2 regions of the Brevundimonas sp. C43 genome follow, and region 2 is predicted to be linked to the other one. Evidence: predicted binding sites of a transcription regulator. Region 2 holds the regulator's gene; the other holds the start of a gene.
What was found. The regulator LexA, encoded in region 2, represses DNA repair genes until DNA is damaged. The targets are predictions, from matches to a motif close to ATGTTCNCNANNTGTTCT.
Positions count from the first base shown of each region.

Region 1: a site for LexA is predicted at 4,097-4,114, ahead of recA (recombinase RecA). Genes of this name have one in related genera too.

Region 1 covers NZ_CP132231.1:2,304,032-2,314,152, forward strand. Annotated here, with positions in the region: gene Q9R14_RS11700 (3-hydroxyacyl-CoA dehydrogenase NAD-binding domain-containing protein) at 1-2,069, shown strand, start outside; gene Q9R14_RS11705 (hypothetical protein) at 2,141-2,737, opposite strand; gene recA (recombinase RecA) at 2,913-3,995, opposite strand; gene Q9R14_RS11715 (MHYT domain-containing protein) at 4,165-5,805, opposite strand; gene Q9R14_RS11720 (M20/M25/M40 family metallo-hydrolase) at 5,885-7,735, opposite strand; gene Q9R14_RS11725 (right-handed parallel beta-helix repeat-containing protein) at 7,801-8,751, opposite strand; gene Q9R14_RS11730 (PA-phosphatase) at 8,751-9,548, opposite strand; gene Q9R14_RS11735 (hypothetical protein) at 9,545-10,042, opposite strand; gene Q9R14_RS11740 (ribonuclease) at 10,120-10,121, opposite strand, start outside.
Region 2 covers NZ_CP132231.1:1,020,978-1,031,098, forward strand. Annotated here, with positions in the region: gene gltA (citrate synthase) at 1-945, opposite strand, end outside; gene gltX (glutamate--tRNA ligase) at 1,012-2,427, opposite strand; gene Q9R14_RS05120 (ComEC/Rec2 family competence protein) at 2,494-4,611, shown strand; gene lexA (transcriptional repressor LexA) at 4,592-5,290, opposite strand; gene trpC (indole-3-glycerol phosphate synthase TrpC) at 5,409-6,203, opposite strand; gene trpD (anthranilate phosphoribosyltransferase) at 6,200-7,237, opposite strand; gene Q9R14_RS05140 (aminodeoxychorismate/anthranilate synthase component II) at 7,240-7,830, opposite strand; gene Q9R14_RS05145 (peptidoglycan-binding protein) at 7,919-8,122, shown strand; gene trpE (anthranilate synthase component I) at 8,119-9,636, opposite strand; gene Q9R14_RS05155 (peptidylprolyl isomerase) at 9,633-10,121, opposite strand, start outside.

The DNA.
Region 1 (10,121 bases), 1.3 Mb from region 2:
GCATCAAGACCGACGACGCCATCAAGGGCGCCGTCATCACCTCGGGCAAGGCCTCGGGCTTCTGCGCCGGCGCGGACCTGGGCGACATGGCCGGCGGCGTGCTGTCGGGCGGCGGCGACCTGCAAAAGGCGTTCGACGCCGGCTGGAAGCTGAACGGCGCCTTCCGTGCGCTGGAAACCTCGGGCAAGCCGATCGCGGCCGCGATCAACGGCCTGGCTTTGGGCGGCGGGCTGGAGTTCACCCTGGCGGCCCACTACCGCGTGGTCGAGAATGACAACAAAATCCAGCTGGGCCTGCCCGAGATCAAGGTCGGCCTGTTCCCCGGCGGCGGCGGCACCCAGCGCCTGACCCGCCTGGTCGGCGTCCAGAACGCCATGATGGCGATGAGCGAGGGCAAGTCCTTCCGCCCGAACGACGCCAAGGGCGCCGGCATCGTCCATGAAGTCGTCGAAAAGGGCCAGTCGGTCGAGGCCGCCAAGGCCTGGATCAAGAACGGCGGCAAGGCCGTGCAGCCCTGGGACGAGAAGTCGTTCAAACTGCCCGGCGGCGGCCCCTATCACCCGGCCGGCATTCAGAACTTCATGGTCGGCAACGCCATGCTGCGCAAGCAGTCCTATGGCAACTATCCGGCCGTGGTGAACCTGATGAAGGCCGTTTACGAAGGCGCCCAGGTGCCGATGGACGCGGCCCTGCGCATCGAGACCCGCTACTTCATCAAGACCCTGATGACGCCGCAGGCCCAGGCCATGATTCGTTCGCTGTTCCTGTCCAAACAGGAACTGGACAAGGGCGCCGTTCGCCCGGCCGGCGTGCCGAAGTCCGATCCGAAGAAGGTCACGGTCATCGGCGCCGGCATGATGGGCGCAGGCATCGCCTATGTGCAGGCGCTGGCCGGCATCGAAACCATCCTGATCGACCAGACCCAGGAAGCCGCCGACAAGGGCAAGGCCCACGTCGAGGAACTGCTGAAGAAGCGCCTGTCGCGTGGTCAGCTGACGCAGGAGAAGTACGACGCCCTGCTGGGTTCGGTCACGGCGACGACCGACTATGACCTGATCAAGGGTTCCGATCTGGTCGTCGAGGCCGTGTTCGAAAACCGCGAGATCAAGGCCGACGTGACCAAGCGCGCCGAGGCGCAACTGGCCGAGGGCGCCGTCTTCGGCTCCAACACCTCGACCCTGCCGATCACCGGCCTGGCCGAGGCCTCGGTGCGGCCCGAGGACTTCATCGGCATCCACTTCTTCTCGCCCGTCGACAAGATGATGCTGGTCGAGATCATCCTGGGCGAAAAGACGGGTCAGGCCGCCATCGCCAAGGCGCTGGACTATGTGCTGAAGATCAAGAAGACGCCGATCGTCGTCAACGACAGCCGCGGCTTCTACACCTCGCGCTGCTTCTCCACCTTCCTGATGGAGGGTATGGCGATGCTGGAAGAGGGCTACGGCCCCGCCCTGATCGACAATGTCGGTCGCATGACCGGCATGCCGCGCGGCCCTCTGGAGATGCACGACGACGTCGCCCTGGACCTGTCCTACAAGATCGCCAAACAGACGGCGTTGGACTTGGGCGACAAATATGTCCCGTCGGAAGGCGCCGACATCGTCGCCAAGATGGTCGAGGGCGGACGCTTCGGCCGCAAGAACGGCAAAGGCTTCTACGACTACGATCAGAAGCCCAAGACGATCTGGAAGGGTCTGGGCGAACTAGCCCCCACCACCAAGGGCATCGATCAGCCGGAAGAGCCGACCGCCTTCGCCCAGATCGACGAACTGAAGACGCGCCTGCTGTATCGCCAGGCCGTCGAAGTGGCCCGTTGCTGGGAAGAAGGCGTCATAGACGATCCGCGCGAAGCCGATCTGGGCGCCATCCTGGGCTGGGGCTTCGCGCCCTGGACCGGCGGTCCGATCAGCATGATCGACGGCATCGGCCTGGCCAAGTTCGTCGAAACCGCAGATCGTCTGGCCGCGACCTACGGCGACCGCTTCAAGGTCCCGCAGTTGCTGCGCGACATGGCCGCGAAGGACGAGACCTTCTACGGCAAGTTCGCCCCGGAGAAGGCCGCCGCCTGATCGGTTGCGGACATGGATGGACTACGGAACGGGCGGCCTCCGGGTCGCCCGTTCTCGTTTAAAAGGCGTTGCTAACCGCTGTACGCCACGATCACGCGTTGCTCAGCCGGAGCCACGATGACGACGCTCCCACCTCGCCCATGGGCGTAAAACGCGTGGTCAGAGCTTATGATCGCATTGACCTTCGACACGGTTTTCGGATCGAGTTTGCAGCGGAAATCATTGCGATCCAGAAAGGCCCCGATGCCGGGCTCTCGGCCGCAGTTATGCTCCCCATGTCCAGACCACAATGGAACGATCGGAGTGCGCTTCCAGTCCCAGTAGGTTCGACGCTCATTCGCCTTTCGCTGAGATGCATTCACCAGCACCGGGCTTTCAGAAGCGTCAGACAGATAAGCCAATCCTCCTTCTTCGACCTTTGAAAGCGAAGCCTTCTCCAGCCGATATATGATGAGTCCGACCTCGTCGGCGCCAGGTCCGAAGCCCCAAGCCGCTTGCTTACGATATTCGATCCATTTTGCCTCGACGCCATGAGGCAAGAGGCTTTGACACCAGACGTATTGGTAGGTCTGCCAACCCGCGAGAGGCGCGCAGACCAAGAGGGCGAGCAAAGCCAGACACCCAAAGCGGTTTCGCATGGCCATCGTTATTGCGCGGCCCTGGGCCAATCGCAATCGCGACCCCGGACAAGAAAAAGACCCGCCCGACACGAGGTCGAGCGGGTCGCTCCGCCGCCCTTCGCGGGGTCGGTGGCGGGTCGCTAGGGGCGACGGAGTAGCGGTGAAAAGACCGGACCGAGGCCGGGACAAACTTTGACAGTCCGCCCAGCCTCGGAGGCTGGCGTCAGCCTTCCAGGTCCTGGCCTTCGTCCGGCTCGGGCGTGCCCAGCAGTTCGTCGGCGATCTTGTTGGTCGAGGCGCGCACGGCCTTTTCGATCGAGGCGGCGATGTCCGGGTTCTGTTTCAGGAACTCGCGCACATTCTCGCGGCCCTGACCGATCCGGGTGGAGTCATAGCTGAACCAGCTGCCCGACTTCTCAATGATGCCGGCCTTGACGCCCAGGTCGATGATCTCGCCCAGCTTGGAGATGCCCTCGCCGTACATGATGTCGAAGATCACCTCGCGGAACGGCGGGGCGACCTTGTTCTTGACCACCTTGACCCGGGTGGTGTTGCCGACCACCTCGTCGCGGTTTTTGATCGCGCCGGTGCGGCGGATGTCCAGACGCACGGAGGCGTAGAACTTCAGCGCATTCCCGCCCGTCGTTGTCTCGGGCGAGCCGTACATCACCCCGATCTTGTGACGGATCTGGTTGATGAACAGGACGATGCATTTCGACTTGGAGATCGAGGCCGTCAGCTTGCGCAGCGCCTGGCTCATCAGGCGCGCCTGAAGGCCCGGCAGGCTGTCGCCCATCTCGCCCTCGATCTCGGCGCGCGGCGTCAGGGCTGCGACGGAGTCGACGACCACGATGTCCACGGCGCCCGACCGGACCAGCGTATCCACGATTTCCAGCGCCTGCTCGCCGGTGTCGGGCTGCGACACCAGCAGGTCGTCCAGATTGACGCCCAGCTTCTGGGCGTAGACCGGGTCCAGCGCGTGTTCGGCGTCGACGAAGGCGGCGACCCCGCCCTTCTTCTGCACTTCGGCGACGGTGTGCAGGGCCAGGGTCGTCTTGCCCGAGGATTCCGGGCCGAAGACCTCGATCACCCGGCCGACCGGCAGGCCGCCGATGCCCAAGGCCATGTCCAGGCCCAGCGAACCGGTCGAGACGCTCTCGATCTCATTCACCTGCCCGGCCTTGCCGAGCTTCATCACCGAGCCCTTGCCGAAGGCGCGATCGATCTGCGCGATCGCCGCCTCCAGGGCGCGTTGCTTGTCGCCGTCGTCCTTGCCCACCAATTTGAGTGCCGCCTGTGAAGCCATTGCCTTCGTCTCCCTTGCCATGATTCCTGTCATTAAGCTTGGGAGAGACCCGCCTGGACCCGCCCCCGTTTCGTGAGGCCGACTATGTGCATGGTTTGTTCCGGTTCACAAGATGTTCTCATTGATCAAAACGAGAACAAATAAATCCTACGACCGTTTTTGACGCAGACTAGAGCGGAAGACGCAGGCTGAAACTGGCGCCCTCGGGGTCGTACGTCATGACCGCCGAGCCGTGCAGCGAACGGTTGATGGTCGAGTCGATCAGGACCGAGCCAAAGCCCTTTCGCCGAGGCGGCGACACCGCCGGCCCGCCGCTTTCGACCCAATCCAGCAGCAGATGGCCTTCCGCCACGGACCAGTCGACCCGCACGCAGCCCGAGGCGTTCGACAGGGCGCCGTATTTGGCGGCGTTCACCGCCAGTTCGTGAAAGACCATCCCCATCCCCAACGTCTGTTGCGCGTTCAGATCGACGGCCGGACCGGTCAGGCGAACCTGTTCCTCGGCATAGGGGGCCAGTTCCTGAGCCAGCATGGCGCGCAGATCGACACGCTCCCAGTTCGCGGCCGTCAGCAGGTTCTGCGTGTTGGACAGGGCCACCAGCCGCGCCTCGAACAGGGCGGTGAAGGTGGCGACATCCGGCGTGCGCCGCGCCGTCTGATGGGCGATGGACTGCACCGTGGCCAGGGTGTTCTTCACCCGGTGATTCAGTTCGTTGATCAGCAGTCGCTGCAAGCGTTCGCTGTCGGCCAGGGCGGCGAAGGCCTCACGGCGATCGGTGATGTCGGTGATGACGCCCGACATCTTGATCGGCCGGCCCGAACGACTGCGGATCAGGCGCCCCCTCAGATGGATCCAGCGGCCCGAGGCCGGCAGACGCCATTCCTGATCATATTCGCCCTCGCCCGCCAGGGCGCGCTCCAGCGCCTGACGATGCAGCGGCAGATCCTCGGGCGACAGACGGTCGCCGATCTCGGTGGCTCCCAGACGGCTGTCCGCGTCGATGGACAGGATTTCGCGCGCGCGGCCTGACATCATCGTCGTCTTCATCGGCAGGGTCGCTTCCCAGAAGCCGACGCCGCCCGCGTCCACGGCCGCCAGGACATTGGCGCGCTGATCCACGATCGAGGCGCCTAGCGCGAGAAACAGCAACGTCACCGCCCCGGTTGTCACCGCGACCGCCAGTACGACCGGCGACGCCCCGCCCTCCACCGGCCCTGCATCGGCGATCGGGGTCAGGATCAGGGCCGCCATGCCGACATGGTGCATGGAGACAATGGCCAGACCCAGGATCACGGCGGCGACCGCGCGCCAGGCCAGGCTCCGCTCCTGGCGAGCCGCAATCAGGGCGGCATAGGCGGCGGCGACCGCAACCAGCACCGACAGGGCGACCAGCACGGGCTGGTAACTCAGGACGGCGTTCATCCGCATCGCCGCCATCCCGACGTAGTGCATGGCGACGATGGATCCGCCCATCAGCAGGGCCGCCGGCGCCAGTCGCAAGGGGCTGGCCTGCGCCGTCCCCGCCGTCAGGAAGGCCGCGGACGTGCCGGCCGTCGCCAGCAGGAAGGAGATCAGCGTCAGGCCGGGATCATAGAAGACGGGTCCTTCGACTTCGAACCCCAGCATGGCGATGAAATGCATCGACCAGATGCTGACGCCCAACGCCAGGGCGGCGACGCCTAACCATCGCAACCGCGTGGCGCCGATCTGGTCGCGGGTTCGATTGAACAGATCCAGAGCCGTCCACGCGCCCAGGATCGCTATGGCCAGCGACAGGACGGTGAACGGATTGACGTGAAGATGGTGCAAACGCGCCGAGGCCCCGAGAAACAGCAGCGGTATGCTTAGCCCGGTTTCATCGCTCGGACGACTGCGAAACGCATCCGGATCAAGCGACCAACCTGGCCCCAACGGCGGTCGCAACAGCCAGCGCCAGGCTCGCCGCGGCGAAGATCGGCAAGGCCCGCCCCGATCGAGGCGCCAGCGGGCGGACCAGCATCGCGATCATCAGGGCGATTGGCCCCACCGCGCCAGGCATATCCATGCCGACCCCCAGGAAGACGCCGTGCCCCTGAACCAGCAACCACCCGCCGACCAGGGCTGTGGCGACGACGGCGGGCGCGAAGGACGCCCACGACCCGAAGCGCGCGCCGATCACCGCCGTCGACGCGGCCGCCAGGGCGGCGATCAGACCGGGCCAAAGCAGCAGGAAGGCGGCTTCCGGCGCCGCCGCCTGCACCCCGCCGCCCAGGATCAGGACCAGGACGATCAGCCCCAGCCAGCCGCCCCAGACGGCGTCTGCGTCCTGCGGTTTCGGCCTCGTCAGGCTGAGCGCCAGAGCGATCACCGTCGCCCCCAGGACCGGCAGGCTGAAACCGCCCAGCGCCGCTGCAATCGCGAAGGCCGCCAGGACAACCCCGGCCGCGCCCCATCGACCCAGCAACCGTCGCCCTGCGGTCAGCATCAGAACCAGGCCGAGCATGGCCAGGACCACGGCGATTTCGAGAACCGGCAGGCGACGCAGCAAGGTGTAATAGAGGTCGGACGAATCCACACGACGGCCGATCGGCCCGGCCAGGACGCGCACCGCCTGTCCCACCACCACCGCACTGGCCAACAGCCACAGGCCATCCGCCGCGCCGCGTAGGACCGGCAGGGCTCTCAAACCCGTCGCATGGCGCGCGCCCCAGGCGGCGAAGGCCGTCGCCAGAACCGCCACGGCCAGCAGCAGCCAGCCGATCTCCGGCGAATGCTGCATGACGAACAGGCCAAAGACGTCGGCATAGACGGCGTTCTGCGTCGCCTGCGGCAGGGCTGGCGCCCGCAGAAGGTCATCGGCCATTTCCAGCGCCTGGGAGCCGATATGCTGCACGCTGCCCTGATCCAGCGCCTGTGGCGTCGAGGACGGCGAATGGTACTGAGCCGGGCGGCCGATGAAGGCCAGGTTGATCCCCGCCAGCTTGCGATCCGCCGCCACGGTGAAGTCCGTGCCGTTAGGCATCAGCCGATAGACGAAGATGGCCAGGGCGTTGCTGGACGGCCCGCCCGTTGCCCTTTGGGTCGCCTCAGCATAGCGGGCGATGGTCTGGGCGTTGCCGGGTCCGGTCTCGAACATCATCGCGCGCCCGCCGCCGCCCCGCGCCTCCAGATTGATCACCGCGCCGATGTCGTCGCGCAGCGGATGTTCGCTGAAGAAGGCCCGCGCCCCGTCCAGATTCAGCTCCTCGGCGTCGGTGAACAGGACCACCAGCGTCCGTTCGGCCCCGCCCCGCGCCCTGATCGCGCGCACGGCCTCCAGAATGGCGGCCACCCCGGAGGTGTCGTCGGCGGCGCCGGGCGAGGTCGGCGAGGTGTCGTAATGCGCCATAATGGCCACGGCAGGCAGGGCCGGATTCCGTCCCGGCAGGACGCCGATGACATTGACGGCCTGGACGCCGCCCGCATTTCCACCCTCCCGCTCGAGCCGCGCGACGGCGGCGGGCGACAGGGCGCCGGTCTGCAGGCTGGGCTGAAGCCCCAGCGCCGTCAGCCTTTGGACAAGATAGGTCTGAACCTGCCGATGCTCGGCCGAGCCGACCGGATGCGGCGCTCTTGCGATCCGGTTCACGTCCATCATGGCGCGCGCGGCCGAGAACTGAACCGCAGGCGCCGAGGCGGGCAGGGGTTTGGGCGTCTGCGCGGTCAGCACCGCCAAGCCCAGGGCCGCCGCAAGGGAGGCCAGAAACAACACCCAACGCATATCCAATCCCCCGATCGCTCTGTTCCGCAATCAGCCCCGAACCGCCGGTGCGTGCAAGGCCTCTATCAGCGTCGCACGACGTTTCGCGCCGTCAGATTGCCCGTGGCCCCGTCGCCGTCGTCCGCGCTGGACCCGAACGGCCAGCCCCGGTCGTCGCCGCAGTAGCGTCGCCCGCCCTCACGCGACCCGATCACCACCGCGCGCGGCCTCAGCCAGCCCGCGCCGGTGAACAGATTGTCCGTAATCTGATTATAGGACGGCGTCTGGTGGCGGATCACGCCGTCCTCGCCGCAGTTGCGGTATAAGAACACCCCGCCCTTGCCGTGCAGCGCCAGACGGTTGCCGACGATGCGGTTGGCGCCCGACCCGTCCACCGCGATCTGTTCGCGCCCGGTGCGAATATCGAAATCATTGTCCTGGATCAGCGCCCCTGCGCTCTCGGCGTCGAGATAGACGGCGGTCGAGGTCGAACGACCCACAAAGCGGGACCGCGTCACCGTGGTGCGTGTCACACCCGGCCCGACGTAAAGGGGAATGGTCCCCACGCCCTCAAACCGAACCCGATCCAGGGTGACGCGGATCGGTGCGGCGGACTGGGCGGCTTGCGTGTGTCCGGCGGTGCGTGACGAGGCCAGCAGATCCCGCATCGATCCCCCCGCTCCCATGCCCCAGATCCGCACATTGCCGACGACGGTGCAGTTTCGGATCGTCACATCGACCGGCCGCGACCACTGATCGCCCTCGCGGCGAGACCAGACGGCGATAGTCGGGGCGATGGTGGTCGCCGGAGCCGGCGCACGGATCGTCCCGCCTCCGCAATCCAGCGACGCTCCTGAACCTTCCGCGCCCTCGATCAGCACGCGGCGGCGAACATCGACGCCTGACAGGTCGGCCTGGCACGTCAGGCGATACGGCTGCGTCGACGGAGCCGTCAGCGCCGCCACCTCTTGCGGCGTGCACGGTCTGTCGGCCGGCGTCTGAAAGGTCAGCAGGGCCAGGGCCAGCGCCGCCGTCATCAGGGCAGAGGGATCGCCAGGGCCGCGCGCTCAGCCGCGCAGCCGGGATTGGTCAGGCCGCTGCGACGCGCGGCCGCCAGCTCGCCCCGCGCCGCCGCCATGTCCGCCTGAAAGGCCGGGGTGGCGACGGCCCTGGCCGCAACATCCCGCCCGATCTGTTCGCCGACCGCGACATCCGTCGGATAGTGCATGGCGCAGACCAAGCGGCTGACCCCGATCTCGTGCCCGATCCGGCGCACGGCCTCCGCCCGGTCCGGCTCCAGCGCCGCAAAAGCCTCGCCATAGGCCGTCGCGACCGCTGCGCTGCCGGACGGATAGGAGGCGCTGCGTCTCGCCGCCGGCGTCAGGGTCTGGCAGGCGCGCCGGTTGGGATCGTCGCCGACCGGCCGCAGCCGCGCCTGGCGCGCCTTGACGCGTTCGGCCGCACTGTTTGCATCGTAGAAGATCCGCGCCATCACCCGGTCCAGCGCTGGCGTCTCGGCCGACCCCAGACGAACACCCAAGGCGCAATCGAAATGTTGCAAGGCCAGCGGCGGACGCAACTCGGCATGGGCGGTCGCCAGCAGCCAACGGTCGCCGTCTTCCAGAGCCACAAGACGCGCCGAGGCCCCCTTGTCCGCAATATCCGCGACAGACCCCGGAGCCGGGGCCGGCGGGACTGCGTTCGTCAATTGGACGACAACTTCATCGCTCAAATAGCCTTCAGCCGGAATCGCGCCGTCCGGCTTGGGCGCCCCGGCGCACCCCACGGCCAGCAGGATCGCCGTCGCCACACCCAGGGCGGCGACCCGCTTCACTGACCGGCGCTCCAGCCCAGCTGGACCGAGGTTTCGCCGGTCTCGGTCGGCGTGGCGACGACCTGCAGCGAGGCGCCGTTCACCGCGTCCGCCGCCGCGCCATAGGCGCGCGTGTCGCCCTGGTTCATTCCGGCGACGGACCGCAGGCCCGCCTTCTCGGCGCGCTCGCGATAGAAGGCGACGACATCGTCCGGCGAAGCGGTGGTGGTGAAGGTCACCAGGCCGCCCGGCCCGGCCTCGCCGCCAGCGGCCAGCGGCTGTCCGTCCACCTGTGCGCCGGGATACACGACGGCGAAGGACGGCGGCCCGTCGGCGGCGGCGGGCGCAGCCCCCCCTACGACGGCGGGCGCTTCGGCTGCAGGAGGCGCCGCATCGGCGACGGTCGGCGCCGACGCTTCAGGCGCAGCCTTGGCCTCGACCGGTTGGGCCGAGCGATCACATCCTGCGAGGCAAAACAGAACCACGACGGCGGAGGCCGCCAAGCGAAGCGTCATCGAAAGGTCGTCCTTGGACCGATGGAAGGTCAGAGCGCCACCGTGGCGCATGGTTGCGGCGGCGGCAAGGCGCCCGCTC
Region 2 (10,121 bases):
GTAGTTCTTGTACACGCGGTGGCCGAAGCCCATCAGCTTGTACTTGCGATCCTTCACGCCCTGAATGAACTCCGGGATCTTGTCCGGGGTGCCGATTTCCTTGAGCATCGTCAGCGCTTCTTCGTTGGCGCCGCCGTGCGACGGGCCCCACAGGCAGGCGATGCCGGCGGCGATACAGGCGAACGGATTGGCGCCCGACGAACCGGCGAGACGCACGGTCGAGGTCGAGGCGTTCTGTTCGTGGTCGGCGTGCAGGGTGAAGATGCGGTCCATGGCGCGAACCAGGGCGGGATCGACGTGATAGTCCTCGGCCGGCACGGCGAAGCACATGCGCAGGAAGTTCTCGGCGTAGGACAGGTCGTTGCGCGGCGAAACGAACGGCTGGCCGATATGGTATTTGTAGGCGCGGGCCGCGATCGTGGGCATCTTGGCGATCAGGCGAATGGCCGAGATGTCACGCTGGATCGGATCGTGGATGTCCAGGCTGTCGTGATAGAAGGCCGACAGGGCGCCGACGGTGCCGACCATGATGGCCATCGGGTGGGCGTCGCGGCGGAAGCCTTCGAAGAAGCGATCGAACTGGCTGTGCAGCATCGTGTGGGTGGTGATGCTGTTTTCGAACTTCTCGTACTGAGCGGCGGTCGGCAGTTCGCCATGCAGCAGCAGGTGGCAGACCTCCACGAAGTTCGACTTCGATGCCAGTTGGTCGATCGGATAGCCGCGGTGCAGCAGCACGCCGGCGTCGCCGTCGATATAGGTCAGGGCCGATTCACAGGCCGCCGTCGAGGTGAAGCCGGGATCGAAGGTGAAGGCGCCCGTTCCCGCATAGAGTTTGCGGATGTCGATGACGTCCGGGCCGGTGGAGCCCGAAAGGACCGGCAACTCGATCGTCTTGTCCTCGAAGGACAGGGTCGCCGAGCCGGCGGGTTTGGCTTGTTCAGTCATGAATGCCCCTTTGCATCACACGTCCAGGCGCGGGGAGGCGTCGGCCGCTTTTTGGTTTGTGGGTGATCACTTAGTCTGTTGCAGCGCATCATCCAAGCGCCCGAGACTTTCGTCGCGCCCAAGAGCCGACAAAGTTCGTGCAATATCAGGTGATGTTGACCCTGCGGTAAGCGCCGCGCGCATCGGCGGGCCGATTTTTCCGAACCCGACGCCCTCGGATTCCGCAAAGGCCTTGAGCTCGGCTTCCAGCGCGAAGACATCCCAGGATTGGAACAGGGACAGCCGCTCGCGCAGGCGGCCTAGGCGATCCAAGGTTTCCCCCGACAGCAGCGCCTTCGCCTTGTCGTCCAGGGTCAGCGGGCGCGATTTCAGGACGAAGGCGGTTTGGTCGGCCAGATCGAGGATCGTCTTGGCGCGGTCCTTGACGAAAGGCATGGCGCGCTGGAGCCGGGTTTCGTCCGCCTCCGCCAGGGCGTGGCCCTTCTGCAGATGCGCATCCAGCGTCAGCTTGGCGAGCCGTTCATCGTCGGCGAGGCGCAGCCAGTGCGAATTGACGTGGGCCAGTTTGTCGAAGTCCAGACGGGCCGGCGCCTTGCCGATGCCGGCGAGATCGAACCATGCGATGGCTTGGGCGTCGCTGAACAGTTCGTCGTCGCCGTGCGCCCAGCCCAGGCGAGCCAGATAGTTGCGCATGGCCTCGGGCAAATAGCCCATTTCGGCATATTCATGCACCGCCTGGGCGCCGTGACGCTTCGACAACTTGGCGCCGTCCGGTCCATGGATCAGGGGGATGTGGGCGAAGGTCGGACGCGTCCAGCCCAGCGCATCGTAGATCAGGCTCTGGCGCGCGGCGTTGTTCAGATGGTCGTCGCCGCGAATGACGTGGGTCACCCCCATGTCGTGGTCGTCCACGACGACGGCGAGATTATAGGTCGGCGCGCCGTCCGAACGCAGCAGCACCAGATCGTCCAGGTCGTCGGTCGACCAGTTCACGTCACCCTGGACCTCATCGGCCACCGTGACTGTGGTCGCCTTTGGCCGCCGGAAGCGCACGACGTGGGGCAGCGCCAGGTCGTCCACAGTCGGCTCGCGGTCGCGCCAGGGCGATTCGAAGGTGCGCTTTTCAGCCTTGGCCTCGTCACGCAGACGATCGGTTTCCTCGGCCGAGGTAAAGTCGCGATAGGCATGTCCGGTTTCGAGCAGCTGATCGACCACCTGGCGGTGGCGGTCGGCCCGGCTGAACTGAAACAGCGGCTCTTCGTCGGCGAACAGCTCCAGCCAGCTCAGGCCGTCAAAAATGGCCTTCACCGCCTCATCGGTCGAGCGTTCGCGGTCGGTATCCTCGACACGGATCAGGAAACGTCCAGCGTGTCTCCTGGCGTACAACCAGTTGAATAAAGCGGTTCTCGCCCCGCCGATATGCAGATAGCCTGTCGGCGAGGGGGCGAAGCGGGTGACGACAGTCGAGGAAGGTGAGGTCATGGGGGAGGGTCCGTAAGCGAGGCCCTTATACGCCCCGATGCGGCAAAACCTACCCCCGCTGCGCGATTGCGAGCCTGGCTGCACGCCGAAGTCGCCGCCCAGACACTGAGATGGCGGCTATGGGCGCCGGTCGCATTCGGCGCAGGCGGCGGCGTCTATTTCGCCCTGCGTGCCGAGCCGGTCTTGTGGCCCTTGTTGTTGGGCGCCGCCTTGGCCTTTGGGCTGTGGGTCGTGGCGCGCCGGCGTGGCGGGTCGCGGCGCCTGACCTCGCTGCTCTTGATGCTGGCCTGCGTTTCAGGCGGGCTGGCGGCGGCCAAGGTGCGCACCGAAGCTGTCGCCGCACCGATCGCGCCTGCCCTCAGCGAACCGACCGTGATCGAGGCCTGGGTCGTCGATGTCGACAGCCCGGGTCAGCGAGGCGCGCGGGTCGTGATCGCGCCGGTCTGGATTCGCGGACTGACGCCCGAGCAGACGCCGGTCCGCTTGCGGGCGACGGTGCGGGGCCACCCGCCGCGGCCGGGTGAGGCGATCCGCCTGTTCGGCATTCTGAATCCGCCGCCAGCGCCGGCCAGTCCCGGCGCGTACGATTTCGGGCGCAACGCATTCTTCCAAGGCATGGGCGGCGTGGCGTTCGCCTTGGGTGAAACGCGTGGGGCCGATCTGGCCCCGCCGCCGTGGCGCCTTCGACTTGAAATGGCGGTCAACGGCGCCCGCTTCGCACTGGCCGAGCGGATCGTGGCACGGCTCGGCGAACGGACCGGCGGGATCGCCGCCGCCATGACCACCAGCCATGAAACCTGGATCAGTCAGGCGGACATGGATGTGATGCGCGATTCCGGCCTGGCGCACATCCTGTCGGTGTCAGGGCTGCATATGGCCATCGTCGGCGGTTTCGTCTTCTTCGCCGTGCGGCTGGGCGTCGCGGCCTGGCCCTGGTTGGCCCTGCGGGTTCACGGCAAGAAGGTCGCGGCTTTGGCGGGCCTCACGGCGGTCGGGGTCTATCTGGTGGTGTCGGGCGCACCGCCTCCGGCCGAGCGGGCCGCCATCACCGCCTCCATCGCCTTTCTCGCCATCCTGCTGGATCGGCAGGCTGTGACGATGCACGGCCTGGCGGTCGCGGCCTTCATCGTTTTGGCTATTCAGCCTGAAGCCATCGTCACGCCGGGTTTCCAGATGTCGTTCGCGGCGACGGCGGCCTTGGTCGCCCTGGCCGAGGCCTGGCCGAAGCGCCCGCGCGAAATATCCGCGCCTTGGCCGATCATGGCAGTCCAACGGCTAGGCGGTTGGTTGACGGCGGCTGTGGCGGCCAGCGTCGTCGCAGGATTGGCGACGGGACCGTTCGCCATGCAGCATTTCAACCGCACCGCAATGTACGGACTACTCGCCAATCTCGGCACGTCGCCCGTGGCGGACTTCATCCTGATGCCAGCGCTGGCTCTGGGCGCAGCGCTCGAGCCCTTGGGGCTGGGGGGACCGTTCTTGGCGGTCGCGGGATGGGGCGTCGATCTGATGCTGGCGATCGGCGCCTGGACGGCGGGGTTGCCCGGCGCGGTCAGAACGGTCGCCAGCGCGCCGAACTATGTCCTGCCGATCGCTTTTCTGGGCGTGCTGTTCGTCTGTCTGTGGCAGGGCCGCCTGCGATGGTTGGGACTGCCGTTCGCAGCCGCCGTCCTGATCTGCCCGCGTGAACCGACGCCGGACCTTTGGATTGGCGATGGCGGGACGAACGCCGCCTTTCGCCGTGACCAGGCGGCGGTCGTCTTGCGGCCTGGCGTGCGTGAGTTTGCAGTCGATCTCTGGTCACGAAGACGGGGGCTGACCATGACGGACCGGTCGAAGACGGGCTGGGTCTGCGACCGTTTCTCCTGTCGACCGGAAGCCGATGAGACCGGGCCCGTAGCAATCTGGTGGGGGCGGAAGTCGCCGAGCTCCGATCAGATGGAGATGTTATGCCGCGCAGCGCCCGTCGTCAGCGTCCGCGCCGTCGTCACCTCAATTCCAAGCGCCTGTCAGGATCGCCTTGTTTTGGACGGCGTCGACTTTGCGCGAGGCGGGGCGGTGGAGTTGTGGCGCGTTCGTTCGGGTGAGCCGGATCGATGGCGCGCGGTGTGGACGGCCGACGTTCGCGGCGACCGCCCCTGGACGTGTCAGTCCGATCCGGACGTCAGTGATAACGGCGCATGAGGCCGACCAGCTTGCCCTGAACGGCGACTTGATCGGAGCCGTAGATCTTGGTCTCGTAGTTGCGGTTGGCGGGTTCAAGCGCGATCGACGCCCCCTTCTTGCGAAGGCGCTTCAGCGTCGCCTGCTCGCCCTCGACCAGAGCCACCACGATCTCGCCGGAGGCGGCGTTGTCGGTCGATTTGATCACCACCATGTCGCCGTTCAGGATACCGGCTTCGATCATGGAGTCGCCTTCGATCTCCAGCAGGTAGTGCTCGCCAGAACCCAGCATCGATTCCGGAACCGGATAGCGGGCGGTTTCATGCTCGATCGCGTCGATCGGCGTGCCGGCGGCGATCTTGCCCATCAGCGGCAGTTCGCGGGTGTCGTTGGCCGCCATCGGAGCCGCAGGTCTGACACCGCCGCCGCCCTCGATGACGTCGGGCTTGAACCCGGCGCGACCGCGCGGCGCGCCGGCCGTCGCCTGCTCGGGCAGTTTCGTGACTTCCAAGGCGCGGGCGCGGTGAGCGAGACGGCGGATGAAGCCGCGTTCCTCCAGCGCCGTGATCAGCCGGTGAATGCCGGACTTGGAAGCCAGATCCAGCGCCTCCTTCATCTCGTCGAACGACGGGGAGACGCCGGTCTCCTGGATGCGTTCGTGGATGAACATCAGCAGTTCGTGCTGTTTGCGCGTGAGCATCGCCAGGCCCTCATGCGCCCGCCGACGAATCGGAACGGGCCGTGAACATTTGTCGATGTTCTGTAAGTGTTCCTTGCTAATGTCAACTTAACGGCGAGGCTTGCCGCCGCGCCTCGGCTCAGACCGCCAGCAGCTGACGGGTGGCGGCCTCGACATCGGCCTGCCGCATCAGGCTTTCGCCAACCAGGATCGCCTGGGCATGGGCAGCCGAGACGCGCGCCACATCGTCGGGCGTGAAGATGCCGCTCTCGGCGACCAGCAGAGCGCGAACGGGGCTGAGCATCGACAGCCGTTCCGTGGTTTCCAGATCGACCTCGAACGTGCGCAGGGAGCGATTATTGACCCCCACCAGATCGCCGCCGAGCGCACAGGCGCGCGCCATTTCTTCCTCGTCGTGCGTCTCGATCAGCGCGTCCATGCCGAATCGCTCGGCCTCGAACAGCAGTTCGGCCGCCAGGCTGTTATCGATCATGGCGAGGATGATCAGGATGCAGTCGGCGCCAAGGGCGCGGCTTTCGGCGACTTGCCAGGGATCGACCAGGAAATCCTTGCGCAGGCAGGGCAGGGCGACGGCCTCGCGGGCCTGGGCCAGATAGGCGTCGTCGCCCTGGAAGCTGGGGCCATCGGTCAGCACCGACAGACAGGCCGCGCCGCCAGCCTCATAGGCGCGGGCCAGAGCCGGCGGATCGAAATCGGGCCGGATCAGGCCCTTGGAGGGGCTGGCCCTTTTTATCTCGGCGATCAGGGCAGGACGTCCGGTTTCCTCTCCGACCCGCTCCAACGCAGCGCGAAAGCCGCGCGGGGCCGATGCGGCGCGGGCCAAGGCTTCGATCGCGTCCTGCGAAGTCGCTGCCTTGCGGGCGGCGACGTCCTCGCGCTTGTAGGCGGCGATGCGGTCCAGAACGTCGGTCATGCGGGCTCTTCGCTTTCCAGCGGCGTGGAGGTGATGCGGGCCAGGCGATCCAGCGCCTCGGCGGCTCGACCGTCATCGATCGCGGCAGCGGCGAGTGCGGCGCCCTCGCCCAGATCGGCCGCGCGATCGGACACCACGAGGGCGGCGGCGGCGTTTAGCAGGACGATGTCGCGGTAGGGTCCGGCCGCGCCGGCCAGAAGCGCGCGCAGGGCCACGGCGTTCTCCTCGGCGTCGCCGCCACGGATGTCTGCGATGGAGGCGCGCGGCAGGCCGGCGTCCTCGGGCATGACCTGGAAGCGGCGAACCGCGCCATCCTTCCATTCGGCGACGTCCGTAGGGCCGGAAGTCGCCAATTCGTCCAAGCCTTGGCCGTGAACGGTCCAGGCCCGGGTCGCGCCCAGCCGGCCCAGCACCTCGGCCAGCGGCTCCAGCAGGCGCGGATCATAGACGCCCATGACCTGTCGCCTTGCAGACGCCGGGTTCGAAAGCGGTCCCAACAGGTTGAAGACGGTGCGAAAACCGATCTCGGCCCGCACCGGTCCGACATGACGCATCGCCCCGTGATAGGCAGGCGCGAACAGGAAGCAGATCCCGGCCTCGTCCAGCGCCTTCTTCTGCTGCGCCTGCGACGCCATCAGGTTCACGCCCAGGATCGACAGGACGTCGGAAGAGCCTGATTTCGATGACATCGCCCGATTGCCATGCTTGGCGACCTTCAGACCGGCGCCGGCCAGAACCAGGGCTGCGGCGGTCGAGATATTGTAGGTGTGCTGACCGTCGCCCCCGGTGCCGCAGGTGTCGATCACCTCATAGGGGTGATCCAGCGTCAGGGCGGCCTCGCGCATGGCGCCGGCGAAGGCGGCGATCTCGTCCACGGTCTCGCCGCGCATCCGCATGGCGGTGACGGCGGCGGCGACTTGCGACGGGGTCGGCTCGCCGCGCAGACAGGCGGCGAAGAAGTCGTGCGCCTGCTGGGACGTCAGGGGATGGCCCTCGACCAGTCGGGCGAGGATCGGCTTGAACCCGTCGCCCACGGTCAGGCGGCCGCGAGGCGCTTTACGCCAGCGATCTCGAGGAAGTTGGCCAGCATGTCGTGACCGTGTTCGGTGGCGATGGATTCGGGGTGGAACTGCACACCGTGGATCGGGCGGGTGCGATGCTGCAAACCCATGATCTCGCCGTCGGCGGTCCAGGCGGTGACCTCCAGGTCGTCGGGCAGGGTTTCGCGCTTGACCGCCAGCGAGTGATAGCGTGTGGCGGTGAAGGGCGAGGGCAGGCCGGCGAAGACGCTCTGGCCCTCGTGCAGGATCGGCGAGGTCTTGCCGTGCATCAGGGTCTTGGCGCGAATGACGTCGCCGCCGAAGGCCTGGCCGATGGCCTGATGACCCAGGCACACGCCCAGGATCGGCATCGATTCTGGCGCGGTCGTGATCAACGGCAGGCAGATGCCCGCCTGATCGGGCGCGCACGGGCCGGGCGACAGCAGAACGGCGGCGGGGTTCAGCGCCCATGCCTCGTCCACCGTCAGGTCGTCGTTGCGCACCACATGCGTCGGCGCGCCCAACTCCGCGAGGTAGTGGACGAGGTTGTAGGTGAAGCTGTCGTAGTTATCGACGACGAGGATCATGGCTTGGCTTCTAGGCGTGACGCGCGTCCGCGCCAAGCGGGCGCGGCCTTAAAGCGCATTTTAACTCGGCGGGACTAGGACTGAGCGCGTGAAACTCGCCGCTGAAAAAGACATCGCCGCCAAGATCGCCGCCGCCAAGGCGAAGCTGGTCGTGGTCGAAACCAAGCCCAACCCCGTCGCCGCGCTTGGCGCAGCCGCCCTTGCAGCGACCGCAGCGGTTTTGATGGCCGGGGTCGTCATCATCGGCCCCGGCGTGCAGTTCAACGACCCGGCAATGACGATTTCGCGCTAGCGATTGCCGGTCCGAAAGCGCCAGGCGTCTTCCGCCGCCCGCATCGGCGCGCGCGCCTTGTGCTGGGTCTCGGCATATTCGGCCGCGGGGTCGCTGTCGGCGACGACGCCGGCCCCGGCCTGAACAAAGATCCGGTCGTCTGCGAACAGGGCGGTGCGCAGGGTGATGCAGATGTCCGCCTCGCCGCCGGCCGAAATATATCCGACGCCGCCGCCGTAACCGACGCCGCGCTTTTCGCTTTCCAGTTCGTCGATAATCTCCATCGCGCGCACCTTGGGCGCGCCCGACAGGGTGCCGGCGGGCAGGGCGGCCAGCAGCGTGTCCACGGCGTCCAGCCTTGGGTCGGCCTTGCCGCGCACGTTGGAGACGATGTGCATGACCTGGCTGTAGCGTTCGACGACGAAGCTCTCGGTGACCTCGACCGTGCCGGGCGCCGCGACGCGGCCCACATCGTTGCGGCCCAGGTCGAGCAGCATCAGGTGCTCGGCCAGCTCTTTCGGATCGGCCAGCAGTTCGGCTTCCAGCGCCTTGTCCACCTCAGGCGTCGCGCCGCGCATGCGGGTGCCGGCCAGCGGCCGGATCGTGACCTCGCCGTCCTTGAGCCGAACCAGGATCTCGGGGCTGGAGCCGGCGAGCTGGAAGCCTTCGAAGTTCAGATAGAACAGATAGGGCGAGGGGTTCTGGCGACGCAGCGAGCGATAGAAGGCGAACGGATCGTCAGTCCAAGGCGCGGAGAATCGGTGGCTGAGCACGACCTGGAAGATGTCGCCGGCGCCGATGTAGTCCTTGGCCCTGGCGACCATCTCGCCGAAAGCTGGCTCGTCAATCGGCGAAGTGAAGACGGGAGGCGGCGTTTGCTGCGGAGCGGCGCGGACGGGCAGGGGTTCGCGCAAGGCCGTCTCGAACGCGTCCAGCCGCGCCGTCGCGGCGTCGAACGCCTCTTGCGCGGCGATGCCGGCGTCGGGATAGGCGGCCGACACCAGAACGATCTCGTGGCGGACCGAATCGAAGATGGCCACCAGCGACGGCCGCGTCAGCACGGCGTCGGGCAGATCGACAGGGTCAGGATTTGGTGCGCCCAGCGGTTCCAGCAGACGCACCATGTCGTAGCCGAAGACGCCGAACAGGCCGGCGGCCATCGGCGGCAAGCCCTCCGGCAGATCGAACTTCGACGCCGCGATCAGCGCGCGCAGGGACTGCAGCGCCGGCAGGGCTTCGGCCGTAAAGCGACCCTCCGCTATGGCGGACCCGCGCGACAGTTCCGCCGCATTGGATCGACAACGCCAGACCACATCGGGATCCAGCGTCAGGATGGAGTAGCGTCCCTTGACCGCGCCGCCCTCGACCGATTCCAGCAGGCAGGCGTACGGCCGATCGCGTCCCAGCTTCAGATAGGCCGAGACCGGGGTTTCCAGGTCGTCGATGACCCGGCGAACCAGGACCTGCGGCCGACCGGCCGAAAGGCCGGCGGCGAAGGCTTCGAACGTGATGTCGCGCGAAACGTCGTCGGTCATTGCGCCGGTGCGGCGGGCGTTGCGCCACCCGACAGACCCAGGGCCGACAGCGCCTGGGCCGGGTCGTTCTTGGCTTTGGAGCGCTGGGCGCCCGCCGAGACCGACGATTCGACCATGGCCTGCACCAACTCCTGCGTCAGGCGCGGGCGGACCTGCTCGGCCAGCGGACCGGCAACGGCCGGATTGGCGGCGCGGACGTTGTCGACGCGGCCGACCACATAGGCGGTCTGCGACGCCGGCTGCGAGAAGGCCTGGCCCTTGGACTGGCCGAACAGACCTTGAAGCACACCCTGACCCAAGGCTTCCTGGGTCTGCTGATTGCGGATGACCCCGGTGCGCACGGTCAGCGGCGCATTGACCGAGCGGGCGACCGCAGCGATGTCCTCGCCATTGCGCACGCGGGTCGTCAGTTCTTCAGCCTTGGCCGACAGGCGACGCATGGTCTCCCGCTGGATCCATTGGGCGGCCAGGGGCTCGCGCACCTC